2 regions of the Nitrospira sp. Nam74 genome follow, and region 2 is predicted to be linked to the other one. Evidence: riboswitches for the same ligand, from Rfam matches in the RefSeq annotation. Region 2 holds a riboswitch; the other holds the start of a gene.
What was found. Region 2 has a riboswitch for cobalamin ahead of ACWHYZ_RS06135 (ABC transporter substrate-binding protein). Riboswitches for the same ligand answer to the same signal wherever they lie in the genome.
Positions count from the first base shown of each region.

Region 1: another riboswitch for cobalamin. It lies ahead of ACWHYZ_RS18035 (TonB-dependent receptor plug domain-containing protein); the one in region 2 lies ahead of ACWHYZ_RS06135 (ABC transporter substrate-binding protein).

Region 1 is NZ_OZ224220.1:3,833,845-3,838,030, forward strand. Features, by position in the region: gene ACWHYZ_RS18020 (hypothetical protein) at 1-84, shown strand, start outside; gene ACWHYZ_RS18025 (hypothetical protein) at 54-356, shown strand; gene ACWHYZ_RS18030 (metalloregulator ArsR/SmtB family transcription factor) at 386-667, opposite strand; gene ACWHYZ_RS18035 (TonB-dependent receptor plug domain-containing protein) at 721-2,661, opposite strand; cobalamin riboswitch at 2,690-2,882, opposite strand; cobalamin riboswitch at 3,419-3,589, opposite strand; gene ACWHYZ_RS18040 (carbon-nitrogen hydrolase family protein) at 3,750-4,186, shown strand, end outside.
Region 2 is NZ_OZ224220.1:1,268,082-1,272,267, reverse strand. Features, by position in the region: gene ACWHYZ_RS06140 (FecCD family ABC transporter permease) at 1-561, opposite strand, end outside; gene ACWHYZ_RS06135 (ABC transporter substrate-binding protein) at 591-1,523, opposite strand; cobalamin riboswitch at 1,612-1,808, opposite strand; gene ACWHYZ_RS06130 (molybdopterin-binding protein) at 1,939-2,718, opposite strand; gene ACWHYZ_RS06125 (cytochrome b/b6 domain-containing protein) at 2,705-3,502, opposite strand; gene ACWHYZ_RS06120 (hypothetical protein) at 3,887-4,117, opposite strand.

The DNA of each region.
Region 1 (4,186 bases), 2.6 Mb from region 2:
GGCAAGGCCAAACGGCACGTTGAACGGAACGCGCACAAGATGAGCATCGAACGATGGCAGAGAGTTGGATCGGCATCATCCTAGCCATCGGTTCACTCACCCTATTGCCGTGGCTTGCCGCCTCGAAGCGACGTGTGGCGGAGTGTCTCGGGAGCGCAGCCTTGGAGGCCGAAACTCGCCAAACGCAAATCGCCCTCTACTTGTCCGGGACCCTCCTGATCGGACTAGTCCTCAACGCCACGTTGGGATGGTGGTGGGCCGATCCGGTGGCCGCACTATCCATGGTGCCTGTGATGCTCCAGGAGGGCTGTCGTGCACTATTGGCACCGGGGTTCTTGCTGCAGCGGATCAGGTAATCCTCGAGCCAGGTGCGAGGTGTAGGGTTTCACAACACGTCTGCCGCTGAAAGTTCTTCCGCGATCACTTCGTTCCAGTCCCTGCCCTTGACGCGGTAGTAGCTCCCTCGGTCTCGGCCTTCTCGACGGTCCCGAAGGAGCGCCGCATCCGTGAGCAGCTTGAGATGAAATGGCAATCGTGATTGTCCGGGATTCATAGCATCCGTGAGTCCGCAGACGCAATGCTCCCCGCCTTTCAAGCGGTCGAGCAATGCCAGTCGTCTCTCGTCGGACAAGGCGTGAAAAAACAACGCCGTCTTCTTGAGTCGCATGGTAGGGGGCATGACCTACGATATATCAATAAATATTAATAGGCATGGTAGTCCTATAACGTCACTCTGATGCCGCCGTAGACAGACCGAATGGGTGTACCGAAGAAGAGGATTTCTTCGTACTTTTCATTGAAGAGATTATCGACGCGACCGTATACTTGGAACTGCTTGGTTACATTATAGGTAACCTGAGCATTCACGACTCCGAAGGGACTCATCTTCTGCGTATTCTCAGTATCATTGAATCGTGTTCCCACATACCGATATTCGACATTCAGAAGCAGACGTTCAAGGGGCTGATACCCCGCAATGATGCTCGCTTGATGGAGGGGCCAGCGAGGGAGCCGAAGACCGGTTGAAACATCCTTGGTCTGTGTGTAGGTATACTGGCCCTTCAGGCTAACATTATTGAACACTGCCAGTTGAAAACCGGCTTCCACCCCTTCACTTCTCGACTCTTGAATATTCTGAGGGCAGAATCCGAAGGTGGCAGGAGGACACGTGGCCGACGTCACGTTCACGATCTGATCGGTGAAGTGATTCCAGAAATAGCCGGCGTTGATCTGTAAGCGATCCTTGAACAGACGCTGCTCCACCCCCACATCCATGCTTTTGCTTTTTTCCGGTTTAAGATCGGGGTTGCCGAAGTTTTGGAAAAACAATTCGTTTAACGATGGAGCGCGAAATCCTGTCGCATAGCTACCGCGTATTTTTGTGCCTGTTTCGGGAATGAGATATCCCGCCGTGACGCGATAGGTGGTGGCGTCCCCGAATACGTTGTAGCTGTCTTGCCGTACACCGGCCGTCATCAACAGCCGCTCCCAAATATTCACGTGCGCTTCTGCAAACCCGGCATTCGACCTGAGAATTCTCTGAGGCTGGTCAGTGCCGAAGGATGACCCGGCATTTCCCAGTCCGTCACGGAATTGATATCCGGCTGTTAGGAGCAAGGGTTTCGCGATCTGGAAGTTGTGCTGCCATTCAAGTCGATGATTCAAAATCGAGATATCGGATGGAGAGGGAAACGGTGTACTCACGACCCCAGTCATGATCTCTCTCTGAAGCGTCCCGCTTGTAAATAAGACCCGTTGATCGGTCTGGGCCAATGTGAGCTTTTGCGACCACCAAGCAGTGATCGGCTGTTCGTACCTCGCACTGAGGGTCAGATTCCGGCTCGTCTGCTTGGAACCGAATACATCGAAGGCACTGTTGCCGAATGCGCTGTCCAGATTGACGTCTGAGTTCCACCAACGGAGACTAAATTCCAGCCGACCGTCTCTCGGTAGAGTCACCCCCAGCTTTGAAGAAGCCTGCCAGTTATGGAATCCATCTCGTTCGGCCGCGCCACGTCTATAGTTCACGGCGGAGAAATTACTCGTATCCCAGCGCGAGAGTGACATCGAGAAATCGACAGGCCCTCTGGCTCCTGACGCTTGTGCGCCTTCCCGAATGGTGGCAAAGGAACCATACTCAAAAAAGCTACTGACGGTCGGTTTCCCTGTGCCTCGCTTTGTAATAATGTTGATCACGCCGCCAATCGCATCCGATCCCCACAGCATGCTTTGAGCGCCCCGAAGAATTTCGATGCGTTCAATGTTCTCGGCTGTCAGGTTCGCAAAGTCGAAGGCGCTATCCGTCGGACTGTTCATGATGGTGCCGTCCAGCACTACCATGGTTTGAGCGCTGCTTGCTCCGCGCATTCGCACCTGTGCCAAAGTTCCCGGACCACCGTTAGAAAATGCCACGACACCTTGCGCAAGCCGGAGTGCATCGACGACGGTTTTGATTTTCCTTTGCTGCATCTCTTCTCCGGTAATCACCTCGACAGCACTCGTCACTTGGCTCGCAGGCAGCGGGGTCTTTGTCGCGCTGATGATGACGTCCTGAACTTCGATCGGCTTTTCCGCCGGTTCTTCGGCCGCCGCCCACTGAGCCCACCACGCACTGGAGCAACACATAATCATCAGCCCTGTTCGCACAATCTGATATGTCATACCCATCCCCTTATGCTCGAAGGATTGAACGGTATATCGGCAGTCCGGGTCTCCTGACTCGCGGATCGTCGCTTCCTTGCACCTTCCCATGGATCGACATCCACAGTGGCGTTATGGCAAGGTCACTCCCCGCTTACAGTGGCGGCACCGTGATGGTTTTGCACCATCTTCCCCGGCGCTACGGATTGTTGCTTTCCGCAGCTCGTTGAGAATCCTCTTAATCCATGACTACGTACCCTCCTAAAAATCCGATGAGTGGACCAACTACAAGCCTCCTTCTCCCTTCAGTTAACGTTGTTGCCCGTAGGGCCTCTCGTTCATCTCGCAGACGTGGACTCCAGAGGAGGCTGAGCGAATTTGATGTCGCTGAAATGACCCGCCCCGTCGACGCGACTGGTCGCACGCAAACCAGGTTCTGGACAGATTGACGCCTACCAGTTCTCAATAACACCCGATTCCTTGGAAACCACGTGTTTGGGTCGATCCACGCGAGAGGCGCGCGGACGGGCACAAAGATGGAACACTGAAGGCGAAGGAGATGGGTCAGTCTAGTAGGTCGAGCGCGGTTTCTGGTGAGCAACCGCCGACCAACGAGGCGAGCAATCAGATATCTAATGAGACGTACGCCGCAGAGAGGGCCGGGAGGTCGAGGACGTAATGCGGACAAATCAAAAATCCCCGGGGTCGATTCGCAAACGCGACCTCGAGGATTACTCCCGCCACGATCCTCACGCTTCTCTTCACCCCACGGAAGATTAGCAGTCTTTAGCTCCAGCCAGGTCTTCTGACTCCTGGTTCACTCACCGCCGACGTCTTCCCATTCGCGAGAACGAACAGTGACAGGTATAGTCGGCGGTGTCCCCAGTTACAGCGGCGGGACCGTGAAGGTTTGCACCCTCTTCCCTTAGACCGGAGTATTACGGGCGCACAGTAGAGGACGCGGACTTGTTCTGTCAAGTCTGAAGTCCATTGTCGATCAGTCTTCTGTATTCAGAAGCGAATCGAGTGTCCATCAAGTCGGCAGCGCACTTCGGGACATAGTGGAATTGCGCACTGCTGGATGGTATGTTGCATCCGCCGATGAGGGAATGATGAACTTGAACCGGCGCCAATTTCTCCAGGCAAGCGTGGGCGGCCTCGCGAGCACTCTTATTGCCCATACGGCAGGACTCGAAGCTGGATCGACTCGCACGTTGCGAATCGCCCTCCTCCATCTCGCGCCCAGAGCGGGCGACCTAGCGTACAACCGACGTCTCCTGGAAAAAGCTCTTGTCACCGCAGCGGAATGGCGCGCCGCATGGATCCTGACTCCCGAACTGAGCACCACTGGCTACACCTTCGCCGACGAGATCGGCACGGACTGGATCGTGCCTCAACCGGATCCTTGGATGAAGCATGTCTGTGGTTTGATCTCCCGTCTGAACGTCACGGTCTTCTTGTCCGTTCCGGAACGCGACCCGCATACTCAGAAGCTGCATAACTCTGTCTGCGTCATCGCGTCTGACGGCACTGTTATAGGCTGTCA
Region 2 (4,186 bases):
CAAACTGTGGACGGGAAGACGACCCCCCGAGGAGCCGATTCGATAGACCACGATGAGCGAGATCAACCCGCCCGCAAATCCACAGAGCGGCAACGCTGTCAATGCCAGAAAGGAGGTGCCGATGCCGAACAACATCGCTAAAGAGGCGCCGAGCGCCGATCCGGAAGAAATGCCCAGGACATAAGGGTCCGCAAGCGGATTACGCAAGAGCGCTTGGAGCACGGCACCGACGGATGCGAGGCTGGCCCCAACGATGATGCTCAACAGCACGCGGGGCAATCGAACATGGAACAGAATTGTCCCCGTGGTCCCTATCGACTCGCGACTCACGTCCCCACTCTGGATCGCGTGGCCAAGTAACGACAGTATTGTGATGGGATCGATATACTGGCTTCCGACTTGAAGACAAAGGACGACAAGAAGAGCCAAGGCGATCGAGAGACTGACAACAATGTAGAGGCCTCGTTGTCCACGACCGACCATGGCGTCACTGGTAGTACTCAAGCCAATGGACGCCCCATGAACGGAACCAGGGTTCCCTGCCGTAACGCGCTCAGACACTTCTGGCTCCGCAAGGGTCTTCATGCGGCTCAACGAGCTGATGCTCCCGTGAAGGCTTCCGGATGAATCGCCCGTGCAAGCGCTTCCAGCCCGTCACCAATCCGGGGACCAGGACGATTCAAGAGATCCGAGGGGACATGCCGCAACTGTTCATGCTTCACGGCAGACAGAGCCGGCCATTGTTGCCACACTTGTTGCTCGCTCACTGGCACGCTCTCGACCTTGCCGACGGGAAATACCAGGACATCAGGATCTTCTCGCAACACCACTTCCATGTTGAGACGCGGATAGGGCGTGGCCGTATTGCCGGCAATATTGATCCCGCCCGCCAAGCCGATGAGCTCATGGATAAAGCTGCCGGGCCCCACCGTAATCAGCGGGTGACTGTTGAGCACGTAGAGCACCCGCACGCCGGGACGCCCTGCTGTGGTCCGGCGGATTGCGTCGATGCGCTGTTGCACATGTGCAATCGCCGCGTCCGCTTGGGATGCACGCCCGAAGATGGCTCCCAGCTTCGCGAGATGCGTCGTAATATCGGCCACCGAGTTGGCGGAGAGCACGACGAGAGGGATCTGAAGTTGCTCTACTTTCCCGACAAGGTCGGCGCGGAGAAATTCCCGGGGCGCGATGATGAGATCCGGATTGAGCGCCACGATGGCTTCGATGCTTGGGTTCGAATACCCCACTTTCTGTTTCAGACGTGCCGGTGGAGGATAGTCGCAGAACTCCGTCACGGCGATGATCTCGCGATCGAGACCGAGGGCGAACAACATCTCCGTGATGCTTGGGGCGAGGGAGACGACGCGCATGGGCGCTTTCACAAATTGAATCGATCGATCGAGGTCGTCGCGAATCGTCAGCGGTTGGGTCGGGTAGGCGATGCCGTAAAGAAACAGGGGGATCGGGACCGAGAATAATCCGATCAGGACAATGAGGGAAGACCGAACGAGTCGCAAGAGCAAACGAAAACCCTCGGGGTCAGTACGCGTTAGAGACCCAGAGGATTGCTCCCGTCTTCGTTCCTCACCCTTCCCCACCCCACGAGGGAAAGTTGGTCATCCCCTTTAGGCATGGATTCTGACTTCTGGATCCCCCTACTCGCCGCGTCTTCCCATTCGCTCCTCAGCGAACAGTGACATCTATGCGGTTTTCGTCCCCAGTTACAGCGGCGGGACCGCGAGGGATTCGCACCCTCTTCTCTTTGCCTAGAGGTTCTCTCTGGGAGGCACTGTAGTGAACGCATGGCAGACGTGTCAAGCTCGAAAAGTGACTATTCGTTGCAGGAATCCATCATCGGCAGCCCCCAGACATGTGGACTGATCTCGATGACGAATGCTTGGGTCAACGCGAGAGCAATTGGAGGCTTTCTCACATCCTCTAAATCCCCGCGTACCATTCATACCCCTGATCTTCCCAATATCCCCCTCTTCCTCCACCGATTCGCTCAAAGCTCTCCACGAGTTCGATCCGCATAACGTACTTTGCGTGCTTGTAGCCGAGCTGGCGCTCCACGCGGAGGCGTATGGGTGCGCCGTGCGCGATGGGCAGAATCTGATCGTTCATCTCATAGGCAAGGAGGGTTTGCGGGTGAAAAGCGTCGTCGAAGTCGATGCTTTCGTAATAAGACGTGCCATCATCGTCAGGATCGGCGCAATGAAAGACGACGTAGCGGGCGGTGGGTAACGGCTGGACCCGTTCTAGAATTTGACTCAACTGCGTGCCCCTCCATTTCCCGATGGCGCTCCAGCCTTCCACACAGTCATGGCGCGTGATCTGACTACGTGACGGGAGTTCCCGCAGCGCTGCCAATGAGAAGGTGGCAGGTCGTTGGACGAGTCCACCGACCTCCAGTTTCCAGTCCGCAAATCCACTGTGAACCATCCTTTGATATTCAGGATTGTCCGGATCGCGAGTGCCGTTCGGAGGGAAGAAGCTCGAAAGGTCCGCTTCCGTAAACTCCTTTGCCGTCGGTTTTCTCGTGCTGATCAGTCGTTGGGCGCGCTGAGTCAGGCCTTCCGCCTTGCCGAGCAAGCTCGTAAACCAATCGCTGCGTGATAAATTGTCACATCCTGCGAACAAGAGAAGACCAGCGGCCTGGACAGCGCCGGCCAGCAGCCGGCGACGACCTATTACGCGATCATTGCTATTGGTTTGCATCTCGCGCCTCGTCATCCTTCGTGGTTTGAAACCAGCCGGTCACCATTGAAGTGATGTTGTTCCTCAGTCCGGTTGTCGCGACCATCAAGAGATGCACCGCCACGAAACCAATAAAACCAAAACATGCCAGAAAGTGAATGGTCCTGGCCGACTGCCGACCTCCGAACAGACTGAGCAGTCCTGGAAACGACGCGTCGATGGCCGGTGACATTGTTAGACCGGTCAGGACAATTAGAGGAGCCAATCCGAAAACGACCCCCGTATAAGCGAGTTTCTGCAGAACGTTATAGTGTTTCGCTTCCTCTCCCTGAGGATGGCGGAACCTCAAGTGATTGACAAGTTCACGGCCGATCCCGCGAAGATCCTTGAGTTTTGGAAAGAGGTCTCGCCAGAAATGACGGCTGACCAGCGCATAGAGCGCGAAGAACACTCCGTTGACAACAAACACCCATGCAAAGAAGAGATGCCACTGCCGCCCCATGGCGAGCCATTTGCCGCTCGGGATCGTCATCCATGACGGAAATCCGCGAACTGACCCTGATGAGAATCCGAGCACCCCGGTGGTATCGAAGGCATGGCCTAAGACGGTCGTGATGCCTTTCACCTCGCCGTTCTCCATTCTCATGGCCATAATAGACAATAGGGGACGATCCCGATCCGAGCGCTCGCCCCAATAGAGCGCTTGGTGTGCATTGAAGATTTGCAGCCCGCTCATTACAAGAATGGGAAGGCAGACGACATTCAGCCAATGTGTCAGACGCACCGGCAGACGATGGCGATAGATGTACTCGACAGCCGGACTAGCAGGTACGTCTTGAGCAGGTTCGCCAGAGATGTTGCAGGCATCCACCTGGACAACTTCAGAAGTGACGGGCACGGTGAGTGAAACGTCGTCTGCCAAGCTGGTGTGTTGTCCGTCTTCTTCCAGCGGTCGCTCGACACTGCCCTCATCTATCTTCGGATCATTCGCATCAGCGAGACTCCTATGTGTTGCATCGGAGTCGGCAAGACTACGCTCCTGTATCTTGATATTCTTCATTTATCGGGGGGTCCGGCTCGCTTCAGCGAGCCGTCACTAAAAAACAGAACGGCCCGCTGGCTACAAGCCGGCGGGCCGCCTTCCGGTCTATTGTGTGCCTGGCAAGACCAGACGTGGGGTCCGCTTTCTCTACTTGCCGCCCTTCATCTTGTCCTTATCCCCCTTATCCATGTCACTTTTCATCGTGCCGCCCTCGCCCTGCATCTTCCCCTTATCCCCTTTCTCGCCCGTTTTTCCTTTTTCGCCTTTCATCTCGCCCTTCATCTCACCCTTCCCCTTACCCATCTCGTCGGCAAAGGACGGTGAGCTAAAGCCTGCCAGACACATGACTGCAACGACCGCCCACATTAGCTTTTTCATGGGGTCCTCCTCAATGAAGCGGTAAAGGGTCACGATGCGTCACAACTCTAGGCTGCTCGCATTATCTAT